3 regions of the Xanthomonas campestris pv. campestris str. ATCC 33913 genome follow, and region 1 is predicted to be linked to each of the others. Evidence: predicted binding sites of a transcription regulator. Region 1 holds the regulator's gene; each other region holds the start of a gene.
The links. Region 1 encodes FliA, which starts transcription of late flagellar genes. Its sites were predicted from a motif close to TAAAGTTTNNCNNNCNNNGGCCGATAA; they were not measured.
Positions count from the first base shown of each region.

Region 2: XCC_RS18235 (methyl-accepting chemotaxis protein) is a predicted target of FliA. The motif match lies at 2,411-2,437, and genes of this name have one in related genera.
Region 3: XCC_RS18370 (GGDEF domain-containing protein) is a predicted target of FliA. The motif match lies at 1,392-1,418, and genes of this name have one in related genera.

Region 1 is NC_003902.1:2,227,380-2,232,337, reverse strand. Features, by position in the region: gene flhF (flagellar biosynthesis protein FlhF) at 1-726, shown strand, start outside; gene XCC_RS09915 (MinD/ParA family protein) at 713-1,597, shown strand; gene XCC_RS09910 (RNA polymerase sigma factor FliA) at 1,594-2,361, shown strand; gene cheY (chemotaxis response regulator CheY) at 2,385-2,777, shown strand; gene XCC_RS09900 (protein phosphatase CheZ) at 2,777-3,403, shown strand; gene XCC_RS09895 (chemotaxis protein CheA) at 3,406-4,958, shown strand, end outside.
Region 2 is NC_003902.1:4,194,619-4,199,576, forward strand. Features, by position in the region: gene XCC_RS18225 (SulP family inorganic anion transporter) at 1-202, opposite strand, end outside; gene XCC_RS18230 (cellulase family glycosylhydrolase) at 415-1,869, shown strand; gene XCC_RS18235 (methyl-accepting chemotaxis protein) at 2,543-4,669, shown strand.
Region 3 is NC_003902.1:4,231,086-4,236,043, forward strand. Features, by position in the region: gene XCC_RS18370 (GGDEF domain-containing protein) at 1-1,187, opposite strand, end outside; gene XCC_RS18375 (DUF1615 domain-containing protein) at 1,710-2,801, shown strand; gene XCC_RS18380 (S9 family peptidase) at 2,962-4,958, shown strand, end outside.

The sequences.
Region 1 (4,958 bases):
CCGGCCGACACCGAATTGCACCGCGGCCGTGGCCTGATGCTGGGCCTGCTGTCCAAGCGCCTGCCGGTGGCCCCGGTCGACCCGCTGGAACTGGGCGGCGTCATCGCCCTGGTCGGCCCGACCGGCGCCGGCAAGACCACCACCATCGCCAAGCTCGCCCAGCGCTTCGCCGCCCAGCACGCCCCGCGCGACGTGGCCCTGGTCACCACCGACACCCAGCGTGTCGGCGGCCGCGAACAGCTGCACAGCTACGGCCGCCAGCTCGGCATCGCCGTGCACGAGGCCGACAGCGCCGAAAGCCTGCTGGAGCTGCTCGAGCGCCTGCGCGACTACAAGCTGGTACTGATCGACACCGCCGGCATGGGCCAGCGCGACCGCGCCCTGGCCGCCCAGCTCAACTGGCTGCGCGCCGCCCGCCAGGTCACCTCGTTGCTGGTGCTGCCCGCCAACGCCCATTTTTCCGACCTCGACGAGGTCGTGCGCCGCTTCGCCCATGCCAAGCCCCAGGGCGTGGTGCTGACCAAACTCGACGAGACCGGACGCTTCGGCAGCGCCCTGTCGGTGGTCGTCGATCACCAGATGCCGATCACCTGGGTCACCGACGGACAACGCGTCCCCGATGACCTGCACCGTGCCAATGCCGCCAGTCTCGTTCTTCGCCTTGAAGATTTGCGGCGCGCTGCCGATAAGCCCTGTACTCCGGAGCACAACCATGCAGTCGCGTGAATACGCAAAGCTGACCAACGCCTTCCCCCTGTCGGCGACCCGTCCCGAGCCTTTGGGCCCGGTGCGCACCATTGCCGTGACCGGTGGCAAGGGTGGCGTGGGTAAAACCAACATCTCCGCCAACCTGGCGGTGGCCCTGGCCGACATGGGCAAGCGCACCCTGCTGCTCGACGCCGACCTGGGCCTGGCCAATCTGGACGTGGTGCTGGGCCTGTCGCCCAAGTACACCCTGGCCGACCTGATCGCCGGCCGCTGCACGCTGGACGAAGTGATCATCGAAGGCCCCGGCGGCGTGCTCGTGGTGCCGGCCGCCTCCGGTCGCCGCCACATGGCCGAACTGGCCCCGGCCCAGCACATCGGCCTGGTCAACGTGTTCTCCGAACTGGAGCGCGACCTGGACGTGATGGTCATCGACACCGCCGCCGGCATCACCGACAGCGTGCTGACCTTCTGCCAGGCCGCCCAGGACACCGTGGTGGTGGTCTGCGACGAGCCGGCCTCGATCACCGACGCCTACGCGCTGATCAAGGTGCTCTCGCGCGAACGCGGCGTGGACCGCCTGCAGATCATCGCCAACATGGTGCGCGACCCCAACGAAGGCCGCCTGCTGTACGACAAGCTCTCGCGGGTGTGCGAAAAGTTCCTCGGCGATGTCTCGCTGAACTACCTCGGCCACGTGCCGCAGGACGATTGGCTGCGCCTGTCGGTGCAGCGCCAGCAACCGGTCATCAAGGCCTACCCGGCCAGTCCCTCGGCACAGGCCATTGCCGAAATCGCACGCCGTACCTCGCGCTGGCAGGCCCCCACCGTGCCGCGCGGCAACGTCGAGTTCTTCGTCGAACGCATCATCCAACGGGGAGTGGCCGCATGAGTACCGCCACCGCAACGACCGCCACGGCCCAGTACCGTGCCGTGCAACGCAATAACGCCAACGATGTGGTCACCCAGCACGCCGACCTGGTGCGCCGGATCGCCCACCATCTGGCCGCGCGCCTGCCGGCGAGCGTGGAAGTGGACGATTTGATCCAGGCCGGCATGATCGGCCTGATCGAAGCCTCGCGCAGCTACGACTCCGACCAGGGCGCCTCGTTCGAAACCTATGCCTCGATCCGTATCCGCGGCTCGATGATCGACGAGATCCGTCGGGGCGACTGGGTGCCGCGCTCGGTGCACCGCCGGGCCCGCGACGCCGCCGCCGCCGTGCGCAAGATCGAACAGAACACCGGCCGCGCCGCCGCCGCCACCGAAGTGGCCGCCGCGATGGAGATGCCGCTGCCCGACTACCTGCGCCTGATGGAAGACGCCGCACGCGGCCAGGTGCTGAGCCTGGAATCGCGCATCGAAGACCACGGCGAACTGGACACCACCGCCAAGGGTGGCCCCAATCCGCAGCAGATGATGGAGCGCGGCGAGTTTGGTCGCGAGCTGGGCAAGGCCATTGGCCAGTTGCCCGAGCGCGAGCAGCTGGTGCTGTCGCTGTACTACGAACAGGAATTGAACCTGAAGGAAATCGGCGCCGTGCTCGGTGTCAGCGAGTCGCGCGTCTGCCAGATCCATGGCCAGGCCGTGGTGCGTTTGCGCGGCCGCCTCAAAGTCTTCGAGCTGGCAGATGCCGGTGTCGAAATTGACGATTAATTTTTTCGTGTTAGGAGCTTGATGTGAATAAGAACATGCGGATCCTGATCGTGGACGACTTCTCGACGATGCGCCGTATCGTCAAGAATCTGTTGGCGGATCTCGGCTTCACCAATACCGCAGAGGCCGAAGACGGCAACAGCGCACTGGCTGCGTTGCGCGCGGGCCCGTTCGATTTCGTGGTCACCGACTGGAACATGCCCGGCATGACCGGCATCGACCTGCTGCGCAACATCCGCGCCGACGCCAAGCTCAAGCACCTGCCGGTGATGATGGTGACCGCCGAGGCCAAACGCGAACAGATCATCGAAGCCGCCCAGTGCGGCGTGAACGGCTACATCATCAAGCCGTTTACCGCCCAGACCCTGGAAGAAAAGCTGGGCAAGGTGTTCGAACGTCTGGCGGCGACCGCCTGATGAACGCCACCGTGGACACCAATGCCGAACGCGCCGCGCTGATCGACCGCCTGCAGGGCGCGCTCGATGCGTTGGAAAGCGGTGACGAAGCCGCCTGGAAGCGCGAGGTCGACCACCTCGCCGCCTTGCGCACCCGTCCGATGATGCAGGGCCTGAGCCGGCTTGCACGCGAACTGGGCCAGGCCCTGGGCGAACTGCCCACCGTGCCCGAAGAAGCCGGCGAGCTGGACGACGCCTGCTCGCGGTTGGACCACGTGGTGGAAATGACCGAAAAGGCCAGCCATCGCACGCTGGATCTGGTCGAAGAATGCCGTTTGCTGGCGAACCAGCTGCGCGATGGTGGTCTCAACCAGGACCAGGGCGCGCTGATGGACAAGATGCGCCACAACCTGACCGAGCTGTCGCTGGCGCAGAGCTACCAGGACCTGAGCGGCCAGATCATTCGGCGCGTGGCCGGCATCGTGCGGCGCGTGCATGAAGGCTTTGGTGCCCTCGGCCTGCCGCCGAAAAGCACCGAGCCGAAGAAAGACGACGGCGGTCTTGCCGGTCCTGCAGTCAAGGGCCTGGACCGTCACGCGGTGTCGCAAGACGACGCCGACGACCTGCTGTCCGGATTGGGGTTGTAACCATGAGTGCTGTTCCAGACGATATTGCTGCCGATTTCATCGTCGAGGCCCAGGAAATCCTGGATCGCCTCGGCGAACAGCTGGTGTCGCTGGAACAGGCGCCAGACGAAGCCGACCAGCTCAACGCGGTGTTCCGCGGCTTCCACACGCTCAAGGGCGGCGCCGGCTTTCTGGCGATCAAGCCCATGGTGGAGCTGTGCCACGCCGCCGAAGAAACCCTCGGCATGGCGCGCTCCGGCCAGGCGGTGCTGCAGGCGCATCACTTCGATGCCGCGCAGCAGTCGCTGGATTATCTGCAGGCCATGCTCGATGCGATGGGCTCGGGTGACCCGGTGCCGCATGCACCGGCGTCGCTGATCGCGCAGTTCGATGCCAAGAGCGGCCCGCCGGCGGTGAAATCCGCGCCCAAGGCTGCTGCGCTCGCCGCGGTGCCCGCCGGCCAGGCACCGGCCGCCGCCGGTGCCAAGGCCACGCCGAAGGCCGCAGCCAAGAGCGGTGGCGCCGAAGCCGAACAGACGGTGCGCGTGGATACCAAGCGCCTGGACGCCATCGTCAACCTGATCGGCGAACTGGTGCTCTCGCGCAACCGGCTCAAGACCTTGCGCACCCGCTTACGCGACGAAGAACTCGACCGCGCGGTGAGCACGCTCGACATCGCCACCGCCCGCTTGCAGACCGCGGTCATGCGCACCCGCATGCAACCGGTGAGCAAGGTGTTCTCGCGCTTTCCCAAGGTGGCCCGCGATGTGGCGCGCACGCTATCCAAGGAAGTGGAACTGGAGCTGATTGGCGCGGAGACCGAGCTGGATCGCAACCTGGTCGAAGCCCTGGCCGACCCGCTGGTGCACCTGGTGCGCAATGCGATCGACCACGGCATCGAATCACCGGCATTGCGCGAAGCCACCGGCAAGCCGCGTAGTGGCCACGTGCGCCTGTCCGCGCAGCAGGAAGGCGACTACGTCAGTATCGAAATCCAGGACGACGGTGCCGGCATCGACCCCGAGCGCCTGCGCGAAATCGCCCGCAACAAGGGCCTGATCGATGCAGAAGCCGCCGCGCGCCTGAGCACCGACGAGTGCCTGCATCTGATCTTCATGCCCGGCTTCTCGACCAAGGCCGAGGTGACCGACATCTCCGGCCGCGGCGTCGGCATGGACGTGGTGCAATCGCGTATCCGCGAGCTCAGCGGGCAGATCCAGATCCAGTCCGAACTGGGCCGCGGCAGCCGCTTCATGATTCGCGTGCCGCTGACCCTGGCGATCCTGCCCACCTTGCTGGTGCAGGCCGGCGAAGCGGTCTATGCCCTGCCGCTCGCCCGCGTGGTTGAGGTGCTGCATGCCCCGCAGTCCTCGCTCGGCTGGTTCGACGGCCGCGCCGTGCTCGATCGTCGTTCGCACACCTTGCCGCTGATCGACCTGCGCCGCTGGCTGGGCGTGCCCGCCGAACAACCGCCGCTGCTGACCGTGGTGCTGCTGCAGGCCGGCGAAACCCGCTTCGGCCTGGTGGTGGACCAGGTCCGCGGCCGCGAGGAAGTGGTGATCAAGCCCCTGCCCCG
Region 2 (4,958 bases), 2.0 Mb from region 1:
TCATCGCCGGCCGTCCGCCACAAAACGCGATCACGATGCCGATCACAAACGACGCGAACAAGCCGACCTGCGGGTCCACGCCTGCGACGAACGCAAAGGCGATGACTTCGGGAATCAGGGCGAACGTGGCAACGGCGCCAGCCATCAGTTCGCGCGCAGGCGAGGCGCGCCATTGCGCCAGTTCGGTGCGCAGGAAGGACATGGGGGACACTCCAGGGACAAGAACGACAGTCCTGCGGACAGCGCGCAGGGGGCACTAGTGTGCGGGAAAGCGACCGCTCCCGCAGCCGCGATGTGATCGGTGCGGCAATGGTGTTTTCTGTGGGGACGATCACACCACGCGACGCGCGCACAGACCAAGATGCCCGCCTTACCGCGCTCGGGTGTCGAGCCCGGTTCTCTAGGGAGATCACCATGTCCATATTCAGGACCGCAAGCACGCTCGCTTTGGCCACCGCCCTCGCACTGGCCGCCGGGCCGGCCTTCAGCTATTCCATCAACAACAGCAGGCAGATCGTCGACGACAGCGGCAAGGTCGTGCAGCTCAAGGGTGTGAACGTGTTCGGCTTCGAAACCGGCAACCACGTGATGCATGGCCTGTGGGCACGCAACTGGAAGGACATGATCGTGCAGATGCAGGGCCTGGGCTTCAACGCCGTGCGCCTGCCGTTCTGCCCGGCCACGCTGCGTAGCGACACCATGCCGGCCAGCATCGACTACAGCCGCAACGCCGACCTGCAGGGCCTGACCTCGCTGCAGATCCTCGACAAGGTGATCGCCGAATTCAATGCGCGCGGCATGTATGTGCTGCTGGATCACCACACCCCCGATTGCGCCGGCATTTCCGAGCTCTGGTACACCGGCTCCTATACCGAGGCACAGTGGCTGGCCGACCTGCGCTTTGTGGCCAACCGCTACAAGAACGTGCCGTATGTACTCGGCCTGGATCTGAAGAACGAACCGCACGGCGCCGCCACCTGGGGTACCGGCAACGCCGCCACCGATTGGAACAAGGCTGCCGAGCGCGGCTCGGCCGCGGTGTTGGCGGTCGCGCCGAAGTGGCTGATCGCGGTGGAAGGCATCACCGACAACCCGGTGTGCTCCACCAACGGCGGCATCTTCTGGGGCGGCAACCTGCAGCCGCTGGCCTGCACCCCGCTCAACATCCCGGCCAACCGCCTGCTGCTGGCCCCGCACGTGTACGGCCCGGACGTGTTCGTGCAGTCGTACTTCAACGACAGCAACTTCCCCAACAACATGCCCGCCATCTGGGAACGCCATTTCGGTCAGTTCGCCGGCACGCATGCGCTGTTGCTGGGCGAGTTCGGTGGCAAGTACGGCGAAGGCGACGCACGCGACAAGACCTGGCAGGACGCGCTGGTGAAGTACCTGCGCAGCAAGGGCATCAACCAGGGCTTCTACTGGTCGTGGAATCCCAACAGCGGCGACACCGGCGGCATCCTGCGCGATGACTGGACCAGCGTGCGCCAGGACAAGATGACCCTGCTGCGCACGCTGTGGGGCACCGCCGGCAATACCACGCCGACGCCGACTCCCACACCTACGCCCACACCGACACCGACGCCTACCCCCACGCCGACGCCCACCCCGGGCACCAGCACCTTCAGCACCAAGGTGATCGTGGACAACAGCTGGAACGGCGGCTATTGCAACCGCGTGCAGGTGACCAACACCGGCACCGCCAGCGGCACCTGGTCGATCGCGGTGCCGGTCACCGGTACGGTCAACAACGCCTGGAATGCGACCTGGTCGCAGAGCGGCAGCACGCTCAGAGCCAGCGGCGTGGACTTCAACCGCACCCTGGCAGCCGGCGCCACCGCCGAGTTCGGCTTCTGCGCCGCGAGCTGAGTGCACTGTGGCGGGTACGGCTCCCGTGTCCGCTACCTTTGCAACATGCAGTGGCATTGTGGAGGCGCTGCGTAGCAGGTTGATGATCACCTGCGGCGCCTAACCCACGACCTCGTAGGAGCGCCCTTGGGCGCGATGGGCATTCCCGATAAAGCCCATCGCGCCCAAGGGCGCTCCTACGTTTTTTTGGCGTTGGAACGTTGTCCAGCGTCTGCACGGTCATCTGGTTGACGAAGACGCCGCAAGATCGCAGCGACAGCCGTGATCGAGTAGCAACACCGCAGAACCACACAATCTTTCCGTAGGAGCGCCCTCGGGCGCGATGGGCATTGCCGATAAGGCCCATCGCGCCCAAGGGCGCTCCTACGAAGCTGCAACCTCGGAGCGCGTTCGAATCAGCATTCGCACATGTCGTGACGGCAACAGCGCCGCTCGATCGGATGCATCACGCAGTAATCCAATCACACGCAATGCCCCGTAGGAGCGCCCTCGGGCGCGATGAGGCATTGCCGATAACGCCCATCCCGCCCAAGGCCGCTCCTACCGGTTTCCGTGCGGCTGCAGACAAGCAGGCGCGGCCGCAGATAGCATTAAATCGCCGCGTGAAACAGCCGATATCCACGACAACGCTCCCGCGTCTTTGTGGACATCCTTCATGTATCTCGTCAGTTCGTTGCGCCGGCATGTTGCCAATCTCCCACTCACCCGCAAGTTCGTCCTGTTGTGCACGCTGCTCGCCGTTGGCGTGATCCTGCTGGCGGTTGCCGCAGCGCGTCTGCAATACCTGGATCTGGTCGAAGCACGCAAGCTCAGCGTCAAGACCGAAGTGGAAATGGGCCTGACGGTGATGCAGCACTACGCCGACAAGGTGAAGGCCGGCGAGCTGAGCAAGCAACAAGCCATGGAAGCGGCGCGTACCACGCTGGCGGATATGCGCACCAATGACGGCGTGGATTACTTCTTCATCGTCGACCCGCAGATGCGCATCCTGATGCATCCCAAGCGGCCGGTCGGCACGGACATGTCCGATTACAAGAGTGACGCCGGGCAGTACGTCTACCGCGATATCAAGACCGCCATCGACAGCGGCGATGGCTTCAGCTACTACGACGCGCCCAAGCCCGGCAAGAGAGAGCAGTTGCCCAAGATCAGCTATGCCAAGGTGTTTCCGGCCTGGAACTGGGTGCTGGTGATGGGCGTGTACGCCGAAGACATCCAGGTGCAGGCGTGGGGATTCACCCGCACGCTGACGCTGATCGGCGGCGCGCTGGTAGCCATGGTGATCGGCCTGTGCTGGTTGATTGCCTCGGCCATGGCTGCACCGCTGCGTGCTGCAACGCGCACCGCCGAGGCGATCGCTTCGGGCCGGTTCGACAACGACATCCGCGTCGAGTCGCGCGATGAAACCGGCCAGCTGATGCACAGCATGGCGCAGATGCAAACCCAGCTGCAGCGCTTCAATGGCGAGATGCAGACCATGATCCGCCTGCAGCAGGGGGAAAACATCGCGCACCGCATCCCGGAAGACTTCCCCGGCGATTACGGCAGCCTGGCGCATGGCGTGAACACAGTGGTCTTCGAGCACCTGGACGCCATCAACGAAGCGATGGATGTGATGAGCGACTATGGCCGCGGCGATCTGCGCCGCGACATGCGCCGCCTGCCCGGCCAGCGCGCAGCGCTGCATGAGGCGCTGGACACGGTGAAGACCAATCTGTCGGCGATCAATGGCGATATCGCGCGGCTTGCCGATGCCGCCGCGCGCGGCGATTTCTCCGCACGTGGCGACCAGGCGCGCTATCAGTTCGCCTTCGCGGAAATGGTGCAGGCGCTCAACCGTTTGATGCAGCAGGCCGACGCCGGCCTGGACGATGTCGGCCGCATCATGGCCGCGATCGCCGACGGCGATTTGTCGCAGCGGGTGGAATCGCATTACGAAGGTGCGTTCGGGCGCCTGGCCAATGCGGCCAACCGCACCGCGATCCAGCTCACTACTATCGTGCAAGGCATCCAGCAGTCGGCAGAGATGATCAACACTGCGGCCGGTGAGATCGCCAGCGGCAATTCCGACCTGTCCACGCGCACCGAGCATCAGGCTGCCAACCTCGAAGAAACCGCTGCCTCCATGGAGGAACTCACCTCCACCGTGCGCCAGAACGCCGACAACGCGCGCCAGGCCAATCAACTGGTCAAGGGCACCGGTGACGTAGCCGAAAGCGGCGGCCGCGTGGTGCAGGAAGTGGTCAGCACCATGCTGGCGATCACGCAATCGTCCGCACGCATTTCCGACATCATCGGGGTGATCGACGGCATCGCTTTCCAGACCAATATCCTTGCGTTGAACGCCGCGGTGGAAGCCGCACGTGCCGGCGAACAGGGCCGCGGGTTTGCGGTGGTGGCCAGCGAAGTACGTGCGTTGGCGCAGCGTTCGGCTGGCGCGGCAAAGGAAATCAAGCAGCTGATTTCCGACTCGGTGGAAAAGGTCGAGCAAGGCTCGGGCCTGGTGGAACAGGCCGGCAGCACGATGACCGAGGTGGTGAGTTCGGTGAAGCGGGTGACCGACATCATGGCCGAGATCACCGCCGCCAGTACCGAACAGAGCGCTGGCATCGAGCAGGTCAGCACCACGGTGATGCAACTGGATGAAATGACCCAGCAAAACGCAGCGCTGGTAGAAGAAGCCACCGCCGCAGCGCGCAGCCTGGAAGATCAGGCCGCCGAGCTGACGCGCGCGGTGTCGGTGTTCCGCTTGGTGCCGGCACAGGCCGAGCAGCGGCAGCGGCACGTACAGGCCGCCTGACGTTCTGTATTGGCAGGCACTGCGCACCGCGGATGTTGGTGTGCAGTGCACTAGCAGGCGCTTAGTGAGCTTCCGGGGCCGAGGCGATAGCAGACTTGTAATGAAGTGCCACGGTTTCTGCCGCGCTTGTGGTTGAGCATTGGTGTTTCACTTCTGGCGTTTGCAATGTCAGACCAAATTCGCCAGCTGCATCTGCTACCTGCGAAGCATTGACAATCCATACCGCGTGCGGAGGCAGTACCCTCAACGCGCTTGGCAACACTCTTCTGCCCTCTTCTCCAGGCGAGAT
Region 3 (4,958 bases), 2.0 Mb from region 1:
TGCAGCCGCAGCATCACCGTGTCGCGCTGGCCCTCCTGGCTACGCTCACGCAAGGCGTTGGCACGTTGCAGTTCGGCATAGGCCTGCGCGTGCTGGCCCATCGAGGCCAGCGCCGCGGCAATGGCATCGGCCAGGTCCACACGGCGGCTTGATGCCAGCTGCGGGCCATCGGCGCGCCTGGCCGCGGCGATCTCCTCGCCCAGGCGCGCATCCGTCAACGCGGTCATCGCCTTCAACAACACCGCGTGGCAGGCCGCGACGCGGCCGATGTTGCCCTGCGCCTGCATCAGCGGCAGCGCTTCGTTGGCGGTGACCAGCGCCGCGGCGGCATCGCCGGTCTCGATCAAGGCTTCGCTGGCACTGGTCAGTGCCGCTGCCACGCCGGCCTGATCGCCCAGCGCGCGACTCAAGGCCAGTGCGCGGCGGAAATGCACCAGCGCCGCGTCCGGCTGCTGCAGCGCCAGCGAGGCACCGTATTCGTATTCGATCAGGCTGCGCTGGAAGCGTGCCGGCAGGTCGCCCAGGCGCGCCAATGCACGCAGCAGATAGGCCTCCGCCTCATTTTCCTTGGCGGTTCGCCCGCCCACGCGGCTGGCCAGTGACCCGAGTTGTGTCAGCGCATCCAGCTCGAGCGACAGCGATCCTTCGCGCACCGCACATTGGTAGCTGGCCTGCGCGGCATTCCAGGCCTCATCGCTGCTGCCCGACGCCAGCATGCTCCACATGTCCACCGCGTCGACTTCGCACAGCAGGTCACGGCGGCCCAGCGCGCGCGCCTGCCGGCGCAACTCTTCCAGCCGCGCCACCATGGAGCGATTGGGGTTTTCGCGCACATCGCTCAGTGCCTGCACCGTGTGCAGCCACAGCCGCGCCTGCGCGCCGCTGCCATGCAGCTGGCCCAGCACGTCGCGTGCCTGCGTCAGCGCCTGATTGCGGCGTGCACTGTCTTCTAGCGAAATCAGCACCCGCGCCTGCGCCAAGGCCGCCCAGAACGTGGCATCGGCCTGCCCGCTTGCGCGCGCCTGGCGCAGCTGTCGGTCGGTGGCCTGCAGGGCGGCGGTGGGGTCGTCGAGCAGCATGGCTTCGGTCGTGGCCCAGGGTTGCGGCTGGCTCCAGGCCGCCCCACTGACCCACAGCAGTGCAGTGCACAGATGCGGAAACCACCACGCCGTGCGCTGACGTTTCATCGCACACGCATCGCGATCACCATGGCATCGCGGCCGTGGCTCGCAGGTGGCCCTGGGTGAGGAGGTACTGATTGCTGTGGCATGGCGCAGTCCTCCGTCGCAGGTGATGGAAACAATGCTGCAGTCGCGCGCGATAGCGACACTGAGCACAATGGTGGTCGCGCGACGTGCCCGACCAGGCGATCACGCAGATGGTCGAGCTCGTTATCGGCCGGGTGGCCAGGGTCTTGAATGGCGCCCGCTGAACGTGGCAGCGCTGCGCGCTCTACGATGCGTGCTACGAAGCGCCGCCCGAGCTGTGGCGCGCGCCGGTCCTGCACATGTCCCCGCGCGCAGCGCATCGCCGCGGCCATCGGCGCCCGGTGACAGGCCATATGGACAGCAGCAAACGCGCTGTCCCGGTGAACCACGCCATGCCACCGGCAAGCCGTGCATGCGCCTGCCGCCGCCATCTGCCATCCGCCAACACCGCGCCACGTAAACTGCCACCCGGCAGTACCACCCGCCTTTCCCGGAGACGCCGTGACCCGTTCGATTCCGCGCCTGTTGGCGCTTGGCGTGCTCGCCCTGTTGTCGGCCTGTGCGACGCAGGCGCCCCGCACGCCGCAACGCTCGCCACAGGCCGTGCAGGCCGATATCGCGCGCCGCCTGCCGGCATCGGTCAGCGACCGCGCCGGCTGGGCCCGCGACGTCTACGTGGCGCTTGCCTCGCAGGACATCGCCACCACGCCCGAACACATCTGCGCGGTGCTGGCGGTCACCGAGCAGGAGTCCACCTATCAGGCCAATCCGCCGGTGCCGAACCTGGGCAAGATTTCGCGCGCGGAGATCGACCGCCGCGCCAGCGCCCACCACCTGCCCGGCTTCATGGTCGATGCCGCGCTGCGCATCACCTCGCCCGATGGCCGCAGCTATGCCACCCGCATTGCCGCTGCGCGCACCGAGCAGGAGCTGAGCGGCATCTTCGAAGACTTCGCCGGCAGCGTGCCGCTGGGTGGGCGTTTGTTTGGCGGGCTCAATCCGGTGCGCACCGGCGGGCCGATGCAGGTGAGCATCGCCTTCGCCGAGCAGCATGCCGACCGCTACCCCTACCCGCCTGACGACTCCATCCGGCATGAGGTATTCAGCCGCCGCGGCGGGCTGTGGTTCGGCACCCGGCATTTGCTGGGCTACCCCGCCCGCTACGACGCGCTGCTGTACCGCTTTGCCGACTTCAATGCCGGCTGGTACGCCAGCCGCAATGCCGCGTTCCAGACCGCGCTGAGCAAGGCCAGCGGCATCGCGCTGGCGCTGGATGGCGACCTGCTCACCCCGGGCGCCAGCCTGGACGCACCCGGCGGCACCGAACGCGCCGCACGGGCGCTGGCCAGCCAGCTGGGCATGAATGACCGCCAGATCCGCGCCGCGCTCGAAGACGGCAACCGCGCCGATTTCGGCGACAGCACACTGTATCGCCAGGTCTTCGCGCTGGCCGAGCGCGACGGCCGCGCGGCGCTGCCACGCGCGGTGCTGCCGGGCATCACCCTGGAGAGCCCCAAGATCACCCGCACCCTCACCACCGCCTGGTTTGCCCAACGCGTCAACGACCGTTGGAAGCGCTGCATGGCCAAGTAGCAGCACCCGCTGCGGGGCACGCGGCGCCTCTGGCACCATGCCCGTAGCTGCGCGCCGTGGCAAAGCACGACGTATGGCAGGGTCACAGGCCCCGCCCGCGCACGTAGCATTGCCGGGTTGCGCCACTCTGCTCGGCGCGCGTCCTTTTGATGAGGTCCACATGCCCACACCGTTGCCGATGCGCCACCTGCTCACCGCCCTGGCCGTTGCCCTGCTGCCCGCACTGGCCAGCGCGCAGGCGCCCAGCGTGACTGCCGCCGACTACGCGCGCGCCGAACGCCTGGTCAGCTATCTGGCGCAGCCGCTGGTGGACCACGCCGCAACGCAGGTGACCTGGCTGGACCCCACGCATGTGGTGTATGTGGACCATGACGCCAGGGGCGACCGCCTGCTGCAGCTGGACACCGCCACCGGCAAGACCGCGCCACTGTTCAAGCCTGCCCGGCTGGCCACCGCGCTCAACAGCTTGCTCAAGACCGGCGACAAACCGCTCAAGGCCGCCACGCTGGCGCCCAAGGTCCGCCTCACCGCCGATGGCCGCTACCGTTTCGAGATCCGCGACACCGACGTGATCTGCGATGTGCGCGCCGCCTGCAGCAAGGTCTACGCCAGCGAAAAGGCCGAACCGGGCGTGCTTTCGCCGGACAAGACCCGCGAGGCCTTCATCCGCAACTGGAACCTGTGGGTGCGTGAGCTGGCCACCGGCAAGGAAACCCAGCTGACCCGCGATGGCGTGGAAAACTTCGGCTACGCCACCGACAACGCCGGCTGGCAGCACAGCGACAACGCCATCGTTGCGTGGTCGCCGGACTCGCGCAAGATCGCCACCTTCCAGCAGGACCAGCGCAAGACCGGCGACATGTATCTGGTCAGCACCAAGCTCGGGCATCCGGAACTGCAGTCGTGGAAATACCCGCTGGCCGGCGACAAGGACGTGACCATGATCGAGCGCGTCATCATCGACGTGCCCACCGCCAGCGTGGTGCGCCTGAAGCTGCCGCCGGACCAGCACCGCTCCACCCTGTGCGATGACGTGAGCTGCTCGCCGGGCCTGTGGGACGACGTGAAGTGGGCGCCGGACAGCAAGACCCTGGCGTTCGCCTCCACCTCGCGCTTCCACAAGCAGGTGTGGCTGCGCATTGCCGACGCCAGCACCGGCGCGGTGCGTACCGCCTTCGACGAAACCGCCAAGACCTATTACGAGAGCGGCCAGGTCGCCGCGAACTGGGCCTATCTGCCCGGCAGCAACGAAGCGGTGTGGTTCTCCGAACGCAGCGACTGGGGCCAGCTGTATCTGTACGACCTGCAGACCGGCAAGCCCAAACGCGCGATCACCAGCGGCGAAGGCAATGTCACCGAGCTGCTGCGGGTGGACCCGGTGAGCCGCACCGCGTGGTTTGTCGGCGTGGGCAAGGTGCCGGGCGTGGACCCGTACTACCAGCAACTGTGGAAGGTGAGCCTGGACGGCGGCGCACCGGTGCTGCTGACGCCGGAAGCGGCCGATCACAGCATTGCACTCTCACCCGATGGCGCGCGCTTCGTCGATACCTATTCCACCACGCTCACCCCACCGGTCAGCGTGCTGCGCGCTGCGGCCGATGGGCGCACGCTCAGCACCGTCGCCACCGCCGACATCACCCGCCTGAAGGCCGCCGGCTGGGTCCCGCCGGAACCGATCACGGTGAAGGCGCGCGACGGCAAGACCACCTTGTACGGCTTGCTGTTCAAGCCCACCCACTTCGATCCGGCACGCAAATATCCGGTGATCGATTACATCTACCCCGGCCCGCAGACCGGCTCGGTGCGCGGGCGCGGCTTCTACGCCGGCCATGGCGACAATCGATCGCTCGCGGAACTGGGCTTCATCGTCATCGCCATCGACGGCATGGGCACGCCCTGGCGCTCCAAGACCTTCCACGACACCTGGTACGCCAACATGGGCGACAACACCCTGCCCGACCAGGTGGCTGCGGTGAAGGAACTCGGCCAGCGCTACCCGTGGTTCGACACCACCCGCGTCGGCATCTGGGGCCACTCCGGTGGCGGCAATGCGTCCACCGGCGCGATGCTGCGCTACCCCGAACTGTTCAAGGTGGCCTGGTCGGAAAGCGGCAACCACGACAACCGCGGCTACGAAGACGACTGGGCCGAGAAGTA